One region of the Paenibacillus ottowii genome, then DNA from elsewhere that is predicted to be linked to it. Evidence: riboswitches for the same ligand, from Rfam matches in the RefSeq annotation. Region 1 holds a riboswitch; each other region holds the start of a gene.
What was found. Region 1 has a riboswitch for glycine ahead of gcvT (glycine cleavage system aminomethyltransferase GcvT). Riboswitches for the same ligand answer to the same signal wherever they lie in the genome.

Region 1 (6,463 bases):
ACGGGAGTGGTATAGGGTGCATTGAGCACCAGCTCAGGATCCTCCTCGGCTTCGCGCGCAATTTGAATCATAGTGTCGACAAAAGCATCCAGCGTCTCTTTGCTTTCTGTTTCCGTCGGCTCGATCATGATGCATTCCTCTACATTTAGCGGAAAATAAATGGTAGGTGGATGATAACCGAAATCAAGCAATCGTTTGGCTACATCCAGCGTGCGCACTCCAAATTTCTTCAAGCCTCGCCCTGACATGACAAATTCGTGTTTGCAATGCCCAGGGTAAGGCAGGTCAAAATGCGGAGCCAACCGATGCATCATGTAGTTGGCATTGAGTACAGCGCATTCGGATACTCGCTTCAAGCCATCAGGACCGTAGCTGCGAATATAGGCATAGGCGCGGACGAGAATGCCAAAGTTGCCGTAAAAGGCTTTAACCCGTCCAATAGAATCTCCGTGCTCCCGATCCCAGCGGTACATACCCTGCGAATCACGTACGACAAGCGGCTTGGGCAAATAGGGAATCAGTCGCTGCTTTACGCCGACAGGTCCCGCGCCAGGGCCGCCTCCGCCGTGAGGGGTGCTCATCGTTTTGTGCAGATTGAGATGCACCACATCGAAGCCCATATCCCCGGGGCGGGTAATCCCCATGATGGCGTTGGAATTTGCCCCGTCATAGTAAAGCAGACCACCTGCGTCATGCACGATCGCGGCAATGTCAGTAATATGCTTCTCGAACAGACCCAGCGTGTTTGGATTGGTCAGCATGAGCGCAGCGGTGTCGTTGCCTACGGCTTGACGCAGCGCATCCAGATCCACCAGCCCCTCTGGGGTGGAGGGTAGGGTGACTGTTTCGAAGCCCGCGACACTTGCACTGGCGGGGTTCGTTCCATGCGAGGAATCCGGCACGAGCACCTTGGTACGTCGCTCACCACGTGCTTCGTGGTACGAGCGGATCATCATCAGCCCGGTCCATTCGCCATGGGCGCCAGCAGCGGGCTGAAGCGTGACGGCATCCATGCCGGTCAACGCAGCCAGATCGTTTTGGAGCGTATGCAGCAGCTCCATAGCACCCTGGACGCTACCCTCCGGCTGATAGGGATGGATTTTAGCAAAGCCTGCGTAACGGGCGACATCCTCGTTCACCTTCGGGTTGTATTTCATCGTACAGGAGCCGAGCGGATAAAATCCGTTGTCGACGCCAAAATTGCGCTGGGACAGAGCGGTATAGTGGCGAATAACATCTACTTCGTATACCTCCGGTAACGCCGCAGGCTCGCTGCGCAGCGCATAATCTGGCAAAAGCTCTGCTACCGGGCGACGAGGGACATCGCACTCAGGAAGGGAATAGGCGATGCGACCCGGACGGCTCAATTCAAAAATGAGCGCCTGATCATGTTCCTGCAACAGCTCTTGTTTCTGATCCTGTCCGGCGTGTGTCATAGCAATCCCTCCAAGGTGTGTACAAATTGGTCGATCTCTTCTTTGGTTCTTTGCTCGGTTACGGCAATCAGCATATGTCCAGCAAGCTCCGGATAGTCCCGGCCCAAATCATAGCCTGCAATAAATCCGGCAGCTAACAGATTGTCCTGAAGTTTACTTATATCCATACCTTCAGGCAGTTTAAGGGCAAACTCATTAAAAGTCGGTGCATGAAACGAGGCAGTTATGCCTTTCAAGCTCAGCAATTGCTCTAATGCATAGCGACTCTTATGCACATTCAGCTCGGCTACTTCCTGGATACCCTGTCTTCCCATGACGGACAAGTACACTGATGCCGTTAAAGCAAGCAACGCTTGATTGGAGCAAATGTTAGAGGTAGCCTTTTCGCGGCGGATATGCTGTTCTCTCGCTTGCAAGGTCAGTACGAAACCGCGTTTGCCGTTACGGTCTGTGGTTTGGCCTACAATCCGTCCAGGGATACGGCGCATATGCGCCTGTGAAACGGCAAAGTAACCGCAGGTCGGACCGCCGAGGGAGGACGAGATCCCAAGCGGCTGCGCGTCGCCTACCACAATATCTGCGCCTTGCTTGCCAGGCGCCTCCAATAAGCCAAGCGCCAGTGGGTTGGCACTGACAACCATAAGCCCTTGCTGCGCATGGATGAGGTCAGCCATCGGCTTCAAATTTTCGACGGCTCCGAAAAAGTTGGGACTCTGAACCAAAACAGCCGCCGTCTGTTCCGATACAGCTGCGGCTAACGCATCGACATCCGTTACGCCGTCTGAACAGCCAATCTCCACGATGTCCAAATCCAATCCGCGTGCATAGGTTGCCAATACCTGACGTGCCTCTGGATGGACAGACCTTGATACGATGAGCTGTTTACGGCGCGTGGCTGCGGTAGCCAATGAGCCTGCTTCCGCCAGAGCTGTCGCCCCATCGTACATACTGGCATTCGCTACAGCCATACCTGTCAATTCGCAAATATACGACTGGAACTCGAAGATGGCTTGCAGCTCGCCCTGGCTTACTTCCGGCTGATAAGGGGTATAGGCGGTGTAAAATTCGGATCGTGAGGTGATGTGTTGGATAACGGACGGAATATGATGATCATAAATGCCTGCACCAAGAAAGCTGGCATGTGTATCAGTATTGGCATTGTGTCCGGCCAGTCTGGCCATGTGGCGGGTTAAGGCTCTTTCGTCGAGCCGAGAGGAAAGAGGGAGTTCCCCTTGGTATCGAATAGCCTCTGGAATGTCACTAAATAGCTCGTCAATGGATGATACGCCCACCACATGCAGCATTTCGGTTTGGTCTTGTTCGGTCATGGGGAGATAGCGATGCTGCTTCATAGGTTCTGGCTCCTTTCAAAAAGCAAAATTTAGATAATAAATTAGCTAATATATAACCGGGATTGGAAAATCCAGAATTTCACACACGATATGATCGCTTTTTCAGGAATGAAGAGAGTTTAAGATCAGCGTGGTCGTTTATAAAAGGGGGCTGCGACCACCTCCGCACGCAGACGCTTACCACGAATTTCGACCTCCAGCGGTGTAGCTAGGGTGCTAAAACGACTGTCCACCAGGGCCAGCCCTAGATTGCGCTTCAAGGTGGGCGACTGGGTGCCCGTGGTGACCTCACCGATGTGTTGGCCTTCAGCAAATACCGGATAATGAGCGCGCGGGATGCCGCGGTCCATCATTTCCAGCCCAATCAACTTGCGAGGAATTCCTTGTTCTTTCTGGCGTTGTAGTGCTTCCCTGCCGATAAAATCTCCTTTACTCAGCTTGACGAAGAAACCTAAACCAGCCTCAAGCGGTGAAATGGTGGCAGATAACTCCTGTCCGTACAGCGGCAGCCGCGCCTCGAAGCGCAGCGTATCGCGAGCACCAAGTCCAGCAGGAATCAGCCCATACGACTCACCGCAACGAAGCAAACCATCCCAGACGGCAGGTGCTTCCTCAGCAGGTATATAAAATTCAAAGCCGTCTTCCCCGGTATATCCGGTTCGCGAGACAAGCGCTTTTGCTCCAAACAATTGCACGTTCTCCTGGAATCGGAAAGATGCCAGATTCGTTATATCTGTATCTGTTACGGCAGCGGCAATGCGTGCTGCTTCTGGTCCTTGCAATGCCAGCAATGCTATTGCGTCAGACACATTCTCCAGATGAACCGATGCAGGTACGTGACGAATGAGCCAATCCCAATCTTTGTCGATGTTGGAAGCATTCACAACGAGCATGTAGCGCTCTGGTCCTTTGCAATATACAAGTAAGTCATCCACTACGCCTCCGTCGGGGTAACACAGGAGTGAATATTGTGCCTGGCCCGGTTCCAACTGGCTGACATCATTTGTGGTTACTCGCTGCAAAAAAGCCTCGGCTTCTTTGCCCTCAACCAAAAACTCGCCCATATGCGAGACATCGAATAAACCCGCGCGTTGGCGGACGGCCTCATGTTCTTTTTGAATGCCGCTAAACTGAACGGGGAGCTCCCACCCGCCAAAGTCAATACAACGAACTCCGGGTTGCGTCCCGTAGGACGAATATAGTGGTGTTCTTCGCAAATTAGACATTTTTCCACTCCTATCCAGTGTAATCGGCCAAAACAAAAAAGACAGGCTGAAAGAAACGTATAGACGGCGGTCCATACTCTTTTTTCAGCTCTGTCCTTGATACCAGAAAGTTACCCCGGTATGTACCAGGTTTCCCCTTGGGTGATCCGCTCTAATCGCGAATGCTCTCCAGAGATGCGTCCGGCAAAGGTCCTTTTGCCTGAGAGATTCACCTGCAATGCAAGTTTACTCCTTCGGCGCTACCTTTTGGATCAATGGTATGCTACCCGGTTTTGCAGGTAACAACTTGATCCGATTCGCGTGCATAACTGTCTCACAAACGACAACAGCTATGAGAATCCTTTTGGCAGTCTCTCCCTCCGCGTTCATCCGCGTTTGCAGTTGTCGATGTATTTCCAAAAGCATTTGCTATAACCCATTAATACGCAAATTCATTCAAAATGTCAATAAAAATGTCATATGAAACAATATGAAAAACATTTAATGTATAAATAAGGATATGTAAGCGTTTGTTACAAGTTATTATTTTTGATAGACTATGCTATATAGGTTGGTATGAAGTATTTTTGTTAGTATTATTGACATGGATGTTCTTGTTGTCATAATCTTAACCTGTCTAATACAAGTGATCAAAAGCATTTTATTCATGTGGAAATGAGGCGAAGCAGGATGAGTGAAGTGAAACAGGAACTCTGGTATACAGACGAACATGAGTGGGTTCAGCGCACAGCGGATGGAACGTTGCGAATCGGCATTACAGACTTTGCACAGCATCAGCTGGGTGATATTGTTTTTGTGGAATTACCTGAGGTGGGAACAACGATTGAACAGGGGGCGGAGATCGGCACAATTGAATCGGTGAAGACAGTCTCCGATCTTTTTGCTCCGGTGGCGGGAACCGTTATGAAAGTGAATGAAGCTCTGGAAAGCACACCTGAGCTGGTGAATGAATCTCCCTATGAAAAGGGTTGGATGATCGAAGTAGAGATGAGCAATGATGTCGAGGAAGCTGTGGGCAAACTGCTGTCTGCGGAGCAGTACGAACAGTTGATTTCGGATCAGCAATAATAAGTAATACAGCATGAATTACTACCTTTTATTTTGATTTTTTGTATGGATCTTGAATTAAATAAGAGCATCGTGAGTCCGCTCGGTTTTTGTATAAAATAGTCGCTATGACCTGACATAGCGGCTATTTTTTTGTTGTTTTTAGAAGGCGTAATTACGTCATTTCCTCAGATTTAGAAGGGTGTCCCACTAAAAAATATGCAGATTTACAACGATGTTTCTTCGACTAATTTCTATTGTTATCGGCCATATTAAGAAGAATTATGCAGGTATAATGCCTTGGCGTTACTTTAAATTTAAATGTTGTCATCAACGTTCATGACGAAAGTACGTTTTCATTTCGTTGATGAAGATAGCGCTGTCATTTAGTATGAATTTTAAGAAAAGGTAGTGATGCTATTTACTCACAAGGAGGATATGAATATGAGCACAGTGGACACAAAGTCCAGTTCAAGCGGTGGCGCTCGTGTTGCCGTACAACGTTTTGGCCGTTTTCTCAGCGGTATGGTTATGCCCAATATGGGGGCCTTTATCGCGTGGGGATTAATTACAGCACTTTTTATTCCGACCGGGTGGTTCCCGAACGAGGGTTTTGCACAACTGGTTGATCCGATGAAAAATTATTTGCTGCCGCTGCTGATTGGTTATACAGGAGGCACAATGATTCACGGACAGCGTGGAGGTGTGATCGGTGCCATTATGACGATGGGTGTCATTGTGGGGGCCGATATCCCGATGTTCCTAGGCGCGATGGTAGCTGGTCCGCTGGCTGCATGGATATTGAAGAAGTTCGATAAGGCCATTGAAGGCAAAGTCAAATCAGGTTTTGAAATGCTGGTCAATAATTTCTCGGCTGGGATTATCGGTGCCATTCTAGCACTACTCGCTCATGTGGGCATCGGCCCAGTCGTACAAACCATCAGCCAAGTGCTGTCGGCAGGGGTACAGTTTCTCGTAAATGCAGGGCTTTTGCCGCTTGTCAACCTCATTATTGAGCCCGGAAAAGTATTATTTCTCAACAACGCATTGAATCACGGAGTATTGAGTCCAATTGCGCTGGAGGAAGCTTCAAGAACCGGAAAATCCGTTTTGTTCATGCTTGAATCCAATCCTGGGCCAGGCCTCGGTATTTTGTTGGCCTATTGCCTGTTCGGTAAAGGCTCTGCGAAGTCGTCTGCTCCTGGTGCAGTCATCATTCATTTTTTCGGCGGGATTCATGAAATTTATTTCCCTTACATTTTGATGAAGCCGATTCTGATTCTTGCTGCTATAGCTGGGGGCGTTGTGGGAACCTTCTGTTTTATGTTGACAGGTGCCGGACTGGTTGCTGCTCCTTCACCAGGTAGTATCATCGCTTATTTCCTGATGACACCAAAAGGTG
Region 2 (6,463 bases), 390 kb from region 1:
AGTTTCGCAGCGGTTCAGCAATGACATCCAATACACGCTTACGCGGGTTCAGCGAAGAATAGGGGTCCTGAAAAATCATCTGAATGTCTCTACGCAGCGGATGGCGGTTATTACGACTCAAAGCCGCAAGATCCTTTCCCTTAAAAAGAATCTGTCCACTCGTCAGCTTATTCAGGCCGATAATTGTCCTTCCTGTCGTCGTTTTTCCGCAGCCGGATTCTCCTACCAGTCCGTAGGTTTGGCCAGCCTCTATGCTGATCGACACACCATCCACTGCTTTTACCTGGTCAACAATGCGCTGGAAAAAACCACCGCGCACCGGATAATACACCTTCAAATTATTTAGCTCCAGTAGTGCCATGAGCAGCCTCTCCCTTTGTCTCGTCTTCAAAATGAAAATGCTGGTAACATGTACAGCGGACCCAATGGCCGGGGGAAATTTCATTTAATTGAGGATGGTCTTCATGCATTCCCTGCTGAATCCAGGGAATACGCGGAGCAAAACGACAGCTACTACGGGGAATATCTTGCAATGAGGGAACCATGCCACCGATGACATGCAGCGTTTCTCCCTTGGTATGCGATCCCGGCATGGAGGCCAGCAAGGAACGCGTATACGGGTGCAGTGGATGCCGGAATAATTCAAAAACATCAGCGCTTTCGACGATTTCTCCGGCATACATGACCACCACACGGTCGGCTACTTCGGCCACAACGCCAAGATCGTGCGTAATCAGAATAATTCCGCTTCCGGTCTCCTGTTGAAGCTGTTTGAGCAAGTCGAGAATTTGCGATTGAATGGTCACATCGAGCGCAGTCGTCGGCTCATCTGCAATAATAAGAGAGGGTCGGCAAGCGATGGCAATCGCGATCATCACACGCTGACGCATCCCTCCTGAAAGCTCATGCGGATACTGTTCATACACACGTACAGGGTTGGGGATATCTACGCTTTCCAGCAGCTCCAGTACACGCTCCCTTTTTTGCTTCGTAGAAAGGGAAGTATGATAATCGAGATTTTCCTCGATCTGCTTACCAATGCTCATTAACGGGTTAAGTGCTGTCAGCGGGTCCTGAAAGATCATGCCAATGCCCGCTCCGCGAATTTTATTCATTTGCCCTAAGGAGAGGCGGATCAGATTCGTGCCTTTAAAAAGAACCTCTCCTTCGACACGTGTCCGCTCCATGTCATGCAGTTGTGGGATTGAAAGCGCCAGCGCGCTTTTGCCACAACCGGATTCTCCGACCACAGCCAGCACTTCATTGGGGTTGACCGTCAGATCCAGATGGTCGACTGCGGGGTGATATTGATCGTTAATGCGAAAAGATACGGATAATCCTTTAATCTCCAACACAGGTTCGATATTCAATGCGTGCGCTTCCCCCATTCTCCATGGTCTTGTCCCGCTAATTCTCACCATGTTTGATGTTAAAACCTTCCACAAACATTACATACCATTTTTGTCGGAATAATTTGAATACATCCTATCACCAGTATATGGATATATCAATTAAGATTATGCTATCAACATCATTTAAAAAATCAATGATCCAGCAGTGGCGCGACTTTCCTGGCACAAAATGTAACCCAATAACCAACCACAGGTTAATTTTCATCACAAAAAAGCCGTTTGATCCCCTACAAAGGATCAAACGGCTAACTAGCACCCAACAACTCACTCTGATTTTTTTACATTTGTTACGAAGCCGCTCCATAGGAGCCCGATTTGAATGTTTTTGGATCGTACCATTTGTAGCCTGCTGCTGGAGCAGACCAAGGCTCAGGTTGCGGTTCCGTGGAAGCCGCTGGCTCCTCAATCGGCAGAAGCTTCGTCGGTTGATCCAGCGTTAAGCCTGCCACATCGGATAATTTGGTGTAGTCCTGCTTCCATGCAAGCCATTGGACCGTTTGCACCAGGAAGGTCGCATCGTCCACTTCCTTGAAACCATCATACGTCTTCTTCGACTGTCCGTTTTCCTCGCGCACATATTTCGGTGTAGCATCTTCTACGGGAGAAGAATCACCGATGAAGGCTGCCTTGCCTTGACCGACCTTGGAGATTGCCGCAAATGGCCCTTCCGCACGGCCCCCGCCGTTATAGACACCCTGGTCTACAGCATTGCCCCATTTTTTCGTACCTGTCGGGATATAGGCAATTCCCTTCGCTTTGGTAGGATCAATAATAGCCAGCGTAGAGCCCGCATGCATAGCAATTGAACGTACACCCTTGGTAATGCCAAAAGATTGATCTTCAGCTACAATGTCCGTAGCATTCACGTCACCAAGCGCATTATAGCGGAAACGAACGCCAAAGTTGGTTGCCAGCCAATCAGAGCTAGTTAACCCTTGCATCGCCGGTGATGCTGCTTCTTCTGCAGTCATGCCTTTTGCCGGATTAGTGTAGGCTCCACGACGATAGCCATTCATAACCTCGGAGGCATCCCAACGGTTTTTGTTGCGGTCCGCATTATAGTGGTCGGAGATGAAGAAAACACTCCCCCCGTTATTCACGTATTGTAGCAAAGCCGCCTGCTCGGAAGCTTTAAATGGAACATTCGCTTCACCGATGATGAACACATCATATTGGCGCAGCTTGTCATAGGTTATGGCTTGTTCCCCAAAAGTAAAAGGAATAGAGCGGTTCAATTGGTCCACAGTAAAACCTACATTACGCAATCCATCGGCAAAATCAGAGAAGGCGCCGTCAATGACCCAATCTGCTGCCCCAGCCGTCTGTGCGTGCGTATTATCGAACAGCACTTTTTTACCTTTGCCGTCCGGCAATGTCGTACCGGGCTGACCCGGGTTTCCAGGATTAGGCTCGCCTGGATTACCAGGTTCCCCCGGCTCGCTTCCATTCACCAGTTCCACAGCGCTTGGGCTTTTTACTCCGCCAAAATTATTGTAGGCGCCAAGTGTACCTGTCACACGAATTTTACTGCCGATCAGCTCAGGATGGCCTGTTAGTCCATATTGCCCTCTGTACGCTGATGTCAGCTGCACATCCAGTAGATTCGACGTGCTACGTTCATTCACCTGGTCGGCAATCAGTACGTTAAAATCATTCGCAAACGGGGAAGAAAAATTAGCCGTTTGCGATCCGGTAGCATGTCCAACAATGTAGCCTTCCACCGTCACTGTGCCTCCACTACCTTGGCGCTGAAGGGCTTCGGCTACTGTCAGTGCTCCCTCTGCTTTGACCTGACCGAATGGAACGAAGATCCCGATCAGCAGCGATATGATCGCCGCCAGATGCAGCACCCCTTTCAAGCGTGAACCTGTGAACCGCGAGCCTTTTACCATACGTCAATATCCCTCCTATAATTCCATAAATGTACTTGTCCTCTATCAGATTAGCTATCAATCTTCTAATTCCTTCCTGGTTTGATCCATAATTATGTAAATTTTTATCTTTTTTATCGGAAACACACTTGTTTATGTAAAAATCGAACCCTGCGATTGACAGCGAGCGCGGCATACATTACGCTAAGGAAGATATGTAGAACGGTATACGCGAATGAAGATGACGGGAGAGTCTGTCCAGAGGCTTACACGCTGGCGGCACCGAAGGAGCAAGCCGCCAGCACCCGGCTGGCGGATAATCTCTCAGGTCCATGTATCGTCATCTGACGCAACTCTGGAGAGAGCGCAAGCCACCCAAGGGGTAAGGCGGTATGGACACCGCACGAAACTCTCAGGTAACGAGGACAGAGATAAGGGGAATTTCCTTATCCTGTCCTTTTTTGTGCTCACATTGTACGTCAGCATCAGGAACCGTTATATCCGTGCAAAGACGCGGAAATACCATATACTATGGTTGTAGAACATACAGGGGGCCATACCATGCGTTTCAAAGATGTATTTTCCATTATCGGTCCGGCCATGACCGGACCCTCCAGCTCACATACTGCAGGCGCGGTGCGGCTTGCACGCGTTGCCCGGCACTGGCTCGGGGCGCAGCCTGACCGCGCCCGCATGACACTGTACGGCTCCTTCGCCGACACGTACAAAGGACACGGTACCGACCTGGCACTCATCGCAGGCCTGCTCAATTACGATACGGACGATCACCGGATTCCCGATGCCGAGCAATGGGCGGAGCAGGCTGGAATGGCCGTAGAATTTGCCGTTAGCGGACTCCCCGCGCCCCATCCGAACACCGTCCGTTTCGAGCTATGGAAGGGCGAGGATCAGCGCACCCTGCTCGGCTCCTCCATCGGAGGCGGCAGTATCCATGTCCAGCAGCTCAACGAATTCCGAGTTAACCTGACCGGAGAACTGCCTACGTTGGTGCTTCTCCACTCGGATAAGCCCGGTACATTAGGTGCGGTAACTTCAGCATTGGGCGCTGCTGACATTAACATTGCCTACATGCATGTGGATCGCAAAGGTCGGGATGGTGAAGCACTTACTGCCATCGAAACGGACAGTCCTCCTACGGCTGAACTGATTGCCAAACTGCGTTCTTTGCCTCATATGTATGAAATTAAAATGATTAATCTGAAAAAAGGAGCTGAATCCGATGCGGTTTAGCCATCTGCATGAAATCAGCGCGATATGCGCTGAGGAATCCACCACGATTGGCCGCCTGATGATTCAAGAACAGGTACAAGAGACGAATACAACGGAAAAAGAAATCTTCCGCCAAATGTCTGATTATTATGAAGTCATGAAGGAGGCCGTTCATCGCGGTCAGACGCAAGACACCGTATCCCGCAGCGGATTGACGGGCGGGGACGGCAAGCGCCTGGCCGAGTATCTGCGGACAGGGGAGACCTGCTCCGGCGACGCCTCCGCGCTCGCCATGGCTTATGCGCTCTCTGTGTCGGAGGTGAATGCATCCATGGGGCGCATTGTCGCCACGCCCACTGCTGGCTCTTGCGGCGTCATCCCCGGCGTGTTCATTAGTGCGCAGGAGCGTTTCGGCTGGGATGACGAGCATATGGTGCACGGCTTGTTCGCAGCCGGAGCCATTGGCTACGTCATCGCCAACAACTCCTTCATTTCCGGCGCGGAGGGAGGCTGTCAGGCTGAGATTGGCTCAGCCATCGGGATGGCCGCTGGTGCAATGGTCGAGCTGCGCGGCGGCACGCCTGAACAGGCCATTCACGCTGTAGGCCTAGCGCTCAAGAATACGCTCGGTCTGATTTGCGACCCCGTTGCCGGGCTCGTCGAGATTCCGTGCATCGTGCGCAACGGGCTGGGAGCCGTGACCGCACTTGCCGCAGCGGATATGGCTTTGGCGGGAGTACGCAGTGCCATTCCGTCTGACGAAGTCATTGACGTGATGCTTGAAGTCGGCAGCGCAATGCCGTCGAAACACCGCGAGACCGCCAAAGGCGGCTTGGCCCAGACACCGACCGGCAAGCGCTTGACCGAATCCCTTACACGCAACACACTGGCCAAGAAAGACAAGTCATAGCTCTAAGCATTAAACCAACTACTTTTCCTCTATAAAACAAGACGAATATTTCTCCCCCACATTCTCCAAGGGAAAGAGAATTCGCCCTTAAAAATAAAGGAGCAAGCATACGTCTAGGGACGACATGCTTGCTCCTTTTCTTTTCAATCGATTACAGATTACTGGACAGTTACCTGTACCTTCGTCATTTTACCTGCATATTTCACGGTAATTACAGCTTTGCCCTTGCCCTGTGCCTTAATGTTACCGTCTTTGACGGTCGCAACAATAATTCTGGACGAGGACCAGACAGCCGGTTTGGTGACATCCTTCTCCGACTCGTCCTTATATGTGGCTGTCGCCGTAACCTTAGCCAACTGCCCTGCCTTCAGGTTCAAAGCGACTTCGTCCGTTTGCAGGTATTTAAGCGTATCAACATCTACAGGCACGCTGATCACTTTCCCGCCGAACTTCGCCTGAATGTTAGCTTTACCATAGCTAACCGCGGTAACCTGACCCTTTTTGACAGTGGCGACCCTATAATTGGATGTTTTCCATTCAGCTTGGGTCGTAACATCCTTTTCTTTACCATCACTGGATTTAACCACAATGGAAATGGTTTTTTGGTCTCCAGATTTGAGGGATAACGCGATGGCATCCGCTTCAATCTTTTGCGCTACGTCTACTTCTACCGTAAACGTAATGGTTTGCTTGCCATAGGAAGCCGTAACGGTTGCCTTACCGTTGGCATTCGCTTTAATCAAACCTTCGCTAACTTCAACTACCTTGACGTTGCTAGTAGACCAGGTGGCATCCTTGGTTACATCTGTTTTTGTACCGCCACTCTTAACGCCAGTTACTTTCAGTTGCTTTGTTTCCTGAGCACCGAGCACAATGACACGCGAATCGGTTTCCAGACGGTCTACAAGGCCTACTTGCACGTTAATCGTCAGCTTTTTGCCATTGTAGGTCGCTGTAATCACTGCTTTACCAGTCGCTTTACCCGTAATCGTTCCCTTGGACACAGAAGCAATATCTTCCGCACTTGAAGTCCATTCTGC
Region 3 (6,463 bases), 1.5 Mb from region 1:
TCCTTTGTCATGATGGCTTCCTTTGGATGGGTGGGTACGTTCAAAGCGCTCATCATCCCAGGTATGGTAAATGCCTTCGGCATTTTCTGGATTCGCCAGTATGCAGAAGAATCCATTCCCAAGGAACTGCTGGATGCGGGACGTATGGATGGTTGCAGCTTTTTTCGACTGTACTGGAATGTAGCACTGCCGATTTTACGTCCTGCGTTCGCTTTTCTCGGCGCATTTACCTTTATAGGAGCTTGGAATGATTACTTATGGCCATTAATCGTTTTAACAGATGAACGCAAATTCACGCTTCAGATTGCCTTGTCCCAGTTGAACGGAATTTACAATACGGATTATGCAATGGTCATTGCCGGCACCCTGCTGGCTGTACTCCCTCTTATTATTTTGTTTCTTTTTATCAGCCGCCAGTTTATTTCTGATCTTGCCGCCGGAGCGATCAAAGATTAGCTTCACTTGATTCCCCTTATTCTCTTCATGTATAATTGTTAATCGTCATTTCAAATAGCTTACATGGCTAAGTCAGATATTAACGAGCTAGTCAAGATAAGTGATTACGATTTGAACATGAACTACGTACTGAGGGGAACCTTCCAGATGAACAAATTCACATATTATAATCCCACCAAATTAATTTTTGGCGACCATCAAATTAAAGAGTTGCAGCAAGAACTGTTGAATTACGGTAACAATATTTTACTGGTATATGGAGGCGGAAGTGTCAAGCGAAATGGCTTGTATGACCAGGTATTAAACGCGCTAGAATCTCTTCATCTCAACATTCATGAATTGTCGGGCGTTGAGCCCAATCCGCGCTTGTCCACCGTTAAGAGGGGCATCGAGATTTGCCGAAATGAAAAGATAGACTTCCTGCTTGCAGTGGGCGGCGGAAGCGTTATTGATTGCACCAAAGCCATTGCAGCAGGAGCCGAGTATGACGGAGATGTGTGGGATATTATCAACAAAAAGCATATGCCGACCCAGGCTTTGCCCTTCGGTACCATCCTTACACTCGCCGCGACTGGTTCGGAAATGAATCCAGACTCTGTCATTACCAACTGGGAAACAAACGAAAAATACGTGTGGGGCAGCGAGGTGACGCATCCGAAATTCTCCATTTTGGACCCGAAAAACACCTTTTCTGTGCCACGTGATCAGACGGTTTATGGCATGGTAGATATGATGAGCCACGTGTTTGAACAATACTTTCACAATGTCAAAAATACACCCTTGCAAGATCGTATGTGCTTTTCTGTGTTGCAAACGGTGATCGAAACAGCACCCAAGCTGCTGGAGGATTTGCACAACTACGAGCATCGCGAAACGATATTATATGCTGGGACGATTGCTCTGAACGGTACACTGCAAATGGGTTACTTCGGGGATTGGGCTTCGCATACCATTGAACATGCATTATCTGCTGTATATGATATTCCTCATGCTGGCGGTCTGGCGATTCTTTTTCCCAACTGGATGAGACATACAGTAGATCAGGATGCTGCACGCATGAAGCGGCTGATGCTCAGTATGTTTGACTTGGACACTGTAGGTAAAACAGACAGAGAGATTGCTCTAGAAGGAATTGACCGTCTAAGTGCGTTTTGGACAAGTCTCGGCGCCCCTTCCACCTTGGCCGACTACAACATTAATGATGAACAATTGGAAAAAATCGCAAACATTGCCGCCCGTGAAATGGAACACGGAGGTTTTGGTAATTATCAGAAGCTCAATCAGGAAGATATTTTAGCTATTTTGCGTGCATCGTTATAACATTCAAAAGGGAGTGCTCTCAAGCCTGTGATGGCTGAGAGCACTCCCTTTTAGTATTTATGAATTAACTGTTTGTCCTTTTTCTTCTACTTGGATAGCAGCCCCTACATTGGCACCTGCAAGAATCCCCTTTTTCTTATTAGGATACAAAGTATTCATATAGGTTCGGGTTTCTGCAACGACAATTCCCGACAAGCCGAGCAATGCAATCAGGTTCGGAAAAGCCATCATTGCGTTAAAAATATCTGCCAGCAGCCATATCGCATCCAGTTTAATGAACGCGCCCCCACCAACCAGTACAATGAACAAATAACGATAAGGCTTGATCCACTTGACCCCAAGCAAGTACTCAACACAGCGCTCTCCGTAATAGTTCCAGCCGAGCATGGTTGTGAATGCGAACATAATCAGGATGATGGTGAGCAGTTCTGCTCCCAGCGGAAATGCACTGGAGAAGGCTTGCTGAGTCATCAAGCCTGCATCGGTAGGTCCGCTCCACACCCCGCTAACCAGCAGCGTCAACCCGGTCATCACACAAATAACCATCGTATCGATAAACACGCCCGTCATGGAAATCAGTCCTTGTTCCGCAGGCCATTTGGTTTTGGCAGCTGCAGCTGCAATCGGTGCGCTCCCCAATCCAGCCTCATTGGCAAATATACCTCTAGCTACCCCGCTGCGCATAGCCAGCATAATCGTAGCTCCTGCAAATCCACCCGTTGCCGATGTTGTTGAAAATGCCGAATGGAGCACAAGCGCGATTGCAGCAGGAAGCTGGTCAGCAAACCGAATCAGTACAATGATACAAATCAGTACATATAGTCCTGTTTTAAAAGGAACGACCTTCGTCGATACCTTGGCAATACTTTTGAGTCCTCCAATGGTGACCAGAGCTGTAAGGACAGCAATTGTCAGTGCCGTTACAATCGGCGGAACGCCAAAACTGTTTTCAGTAGAAGATACAATCGCCTTGACCTGAGGAAATGTTCCGATCCCGAACAACGCTACCAGCATCCCTGAAAAAGCAAACAGCATCGCCAACGGTTTGAAACGACGTCCCAGGCCTTTTTCAATATAATACATCGGGCCGCCGGAGAATTGTCCATTCCGATCCTTCACCCGGTATTTAACCGCAAGTACACCTTCCGCGTATTTCGTCGCCATCCCAAAGAAGGCTGCTACAACCATCCAGAACAAGGCACCCGGCCCGCCCAGCTTAATGGCTGTCGCTACACCAACAATACTTCCTGTGCCCACTGTAGCCGCCAGCGCCGTACTCAAAGCCGCAAAGCTGCTTACATCCCCGCTGCCTTCATTTGGGGCCTTACCGATGAGCTTGATCGCCAAGGGCAGCCGGAATACCTGCAACATTTTTAGTCGTATGGTCAGCCATAAGCCCGTTCCCATGACAAGAATGATGAGGGGCGCCCCCCATATCCAACTGCTAATCGTTTCTAACACATGTACCAAGTTCATTTCAACCCGCTCCTCCAGCATATTAAAAAACAAAAAAGAGTCAAATCCGTTGATTCGACTCCTGGAGAGGTTAAAGGCACGAAAAAATAAACCAATTTGTGCAGGATCCTATCTCTAAAAAGCTCATAAAAGCCTAGAGTATTCCCTGTCACAGGTTATTCGCGTCTCTGTCCTTTTGCCTGAGAGTTTAAGCAGATGTTATTCTGCGGTGCACCTTCGGCGCCCAATTAAGGGTCTCTCCAGAGTTCTGTCCGTTTACGGTCCCCGCTTATTGCTGTAACCAGCCTTAGCACCTGAGAGTTTTGCCCCTTCGGTCGGAACTTTCGTTCCATCTCCCGCAAACATCAACCAGACATATGAAATTTTTATTTATTATACAGAAAACTTTCAGCTTATTACAAGTGAAAAATTTGTGAAGCCTTTTGACAAATCGATAGGGTATCTATACAAAAAGCGAGTACAGCAGATTGAATCCTTCGGATTTTCTCTGCTGTACCCGCCAAATGATATGGAATTACAATTCTTCACCATTGGTTGCTATCACATTTTTATACCAGTGAAAGGAGTCCTTTTTGGAGCGTTTGAGCGTTCCGTTACCGTCATCATCCAGATCAACGTAGATAAATCCATAGCGCTTGGACATTTCGGAAGTAGACATGCTCACAAGGTCGATCGGACCCCAGCTGGTGTAACCCATCAGATCAACACCGTCAGCAATCGCTTCCTTCATTTGAGTAATATGCTGACGCAAGTAATCAATTCGATATGTGTCATGCACAGAGCCGTCTTCTTCTACCTTATCATACGCACCCAAGCCATTTTCCACGATGAATAGCGGCTTTTGGTAACGGTCATAAAATGTATTCAGTGTAACACGAAGGCCGATCGGATCAATCTGCCATCCCCAGTCGGAGGACTGCAAATACGGATTTTTCACACCGCCAATCAAGTTCCCTGCTGCTTTCTCGCCCTCTGGCCCTGCCGATACGGTCAAGGTCATATAGTAGCTGAATGAGATAAAATCGACCGTATTATGTTTCAAAATTTCGGCATCGCCGGGTTCTGTCTGGATCACAATATTATGTTCTTCAAAATAGCGGTTCATATAGTTGGGATATTCCCCACGAGCCTGCACATCCGTAAAGAACAGGTTCAGCTGATTTTCATGCTGGGCCTTCAGTATATCCTCTGGATTACACGTATGTGGATAACTTTCTATACGGGCCAGCATACAGCCGATCTGAGCACCCGGAATGATCTCATGTCCCCGTTTGGTTGCCAGTGCACTTGCTACAAATTGATGATGCAATGCTTGATATATCGCTTGTTGTTTGTTTTCTACACGATCAATAACCACACCGCCACCTGTAAACGGACTCATGGTCATGACATTGATTTCGTTAAAGGTTAGCCAGTATTTTACTTTGTCTTTGTAGCGTGTAAATACCGTTTCGGCATAATGTACGTAATGATCTACGACTTCGCGCCCCAGCCAGCCATTATACTTCTGGGTTAGACCTAGCGGTGTTTCATAATGAGACAATGTCACCAAGGGCTCAATGCCATACTTACGCAGCTCATCAAATACATTGTCGTAGAATTGCAATCCTGCTTCATTCGGCTCGGCATCATACCCATTCGGGAAAATCCGCGACCAGTGGATAGACATGCGGAATACTTTAAAGCCCATTTCTGCAAACAAGGCAATATCTTCTTTGTAATGGTGGTAGAAATCCACACCTTCACGCTTTGGAAAACGAGCGTTTACCTTGCCAGCCAAGATGTCCTCAAGTCGCTCGGACGAAATTTCTATAGCATGATCGTTCTTACGTTCCGCTCTGGGTACATAGGCAATCATGTCTGCACTCGACAATCCCTTTCCATCTATGTCAAAAGCACCCTCCAGTTGGTTGGCTGCAGTTGCCCCGCCCCAGAGGAAGTTTTTCGGAAATCCTTTTTGCGTCTTCGTCATGGTATGAAAACCTCTTTTCTTAATTTAATGTTTTCACTTTGGTCAATAACCATCAAGTGCTGCAGTGCGAATCAATATCTCCCGGCAACCGTTCTCCTTTGAAATGCATTAATAGATGCTTTAAAATAGACCTAATGCCCTCATGAGCATCCTAATTGTTGTAACGCGTTTCATGTCAAGTATTTTTTTCTTATGTGAGGAGAAGCATCATGTCGAATCTTGATCAAATTGCAAAACTGTCGGGCTTTTCCAAGGCTACGGTATCCAGAGTGTTAAATCAGTCCCCCCATGTAAGCCAAGAAACTAGAGCTAAAATATTAAAAATCATGCAGGAGCTGGATTACGTTCCTAATCGGAATGCGATTTCTTTATCCAAGGGTCAGACGCTCCAGATTGGCATCATTACTTCAACTATTAATGAAATTGTTCTGGCCTTTCTGGACAGCTTTGTGGAAATCGCCGGACAATATGAATTCCAAACCATTATTTATACTTCGGGAGAAGACAAAAAGAAGGAGCTTCAAGCTTTCGAGGATTTAAAAAGAAAAAGAGTCGATGCGCTGGTCATCATTTCCTGCGTGAATGACACTGATTTTTTGAGTACCTATTGCAAATATGGCCCCATTGTGGCCTGGCAACGAATGGAGCATACTGATATTCGCTCCGTCGCTATGGATCAGTATGAAGGATACATGCTAGCACTAAAGCATTTGATACAAAAAGGCTATACTCGTATAGCCAATGCCTTTGGTCGTCCAAGCAGCATTAATACCCACAGTAGACAACGAGCTTATAAGCAGATCATGAATGAGCACAATCTGCCAGTGCTGCCGCATTGGAACTATTCTTCTATTTATAACATTCGTGACGGCGAACAGGTCGTGCGTAATTTGTTACAGCATCGGGAGGCATTTCCGGAGGCTATTCTGTGTGCTAACGATTATGTAGCCGTGGGCATTCTCTGCGAAGCGCGCAGACAAAAGCTGAGAGTACCGGAGGATCTGGCGATTGTTGGGTTTGATAACACGGAGCTTGCGCACACCATGGGAATTACAACGGTTCAAAATCCCATAATGGCTCAGGCGCAAAATGCCTTTTTCATGCTTTCCCCTGAGCTGATTGGACGCCAGATGAAGCTTCATACGCTGGAATATAGCCTCATTGAGCGTACGACCACTTAAGGGTGCAGTTGGCTGTCAAACTAGGCAATTGGGCCTTGATATGAAATATTTTTGTCGA

Region 2: another riboswitch for glycine. It lies ahead of sdaAB (L-serine ammonia-lyase, iron-sulfur-dependent subunit beta); the one in region 1 lies ahead of gcvT (glycine cleavage system aminomethyltransferase GcvT).
Region 3: another riboswitch for glycine. It lies ahead of ACQQ6X_RS19215 (alanine/glycine:cation symporter family protein); the one in region 1 lies ahead of gcvT (glycine cleavage system aminomethyltransferase GcvT).

The regions. Positions count from the first base shown of each region.
Region 1 is NZ_CP191577.1:47,775-54,237, reverse strand. Features, by position in the region: gene gcvPB (aminomethyl-transferring glycine dehydrogenase subunit GcvPB) at 1-1,436, opposite strand, end outside; gene gcvPA (aminomethyl-transferring glycine dehydrogenase subunit GcvPA) at 1,433-2,788, opposite strand; gene gcvT (glycine cleavage system aminomethyltransferase GcvT) at 2,914-4,014, opposite strand; glycine riboswitch at 4,095-4,191, opposite strand; glycine riboswitch at 4,195-4,292, opposite strand; gene gcvH (glycine cleavage system protein GcvH) at 4,684-5,082, shown strand; gene ACQQ6X_RS00215 (PTS mannitol transporter subunit IICB) at 5,506-6,463, shown strand, end outside.
Region 2 is NZ_CP191577.1:435,078-441,540, reverse strand. Features, by position in the region: gene ACQQ6X_RS01990 (ABC transporter ATP-binding protein) at 1-361, opposite strand, end outside; gene ACQQ6X_RS01985 (ABC transporter ATP-binding protein) at 339-1,370, opposite strand; gene ACQQ6X_RS01980 (DUF6359 domain-containing protein) at 1,700-3,304, opposite strand; glycine riboswitch at 3,519-3,633, shown strand; gene sdaAB (L-serine ammonia-lyase, iron-sulfur-dependent subunit beta) at 3,845-4,534, shown strand; gene sdaAA (L-serine ammonia-lyase, iron-sulfur-dependent, subunit alpha) at 4,524-5,423, shown strand; gene ACQQ6X_RS01965 (Ig-like domain-containing protein) at 5,582-6,463, opposite strand, start outside.
Region 3 is NZ_CP191577.1:4,132,357-4,138,819, forward strand. Features, by position in the region: gene ACQQ6X_RS19205 (carbohydrate ABC transporter permease) at 1-456, shown strand, start outside; gene ACQQ6X_RS19210 (iron-containing alcohol dehydrogenase) at 604-1,776, shown strand; gene ACQQ6X_RS19215 (alanine/glycine:cation symporter family protein) at 1,834-3,252, opposite strand; glycine riboswitch at 3,410-3,505, opposite strand; glycine riboswitch at 3,524-3,600, opposite strand; gene ACQQ6X_RS19220 (glycoside hydrolase family 1 protein) at 3,767-5,224, opposite strand; gene ACQQ6X_RS19225 (LacI family DNA-binding transcriptional regulator) at 5,434-6,405, shown strand.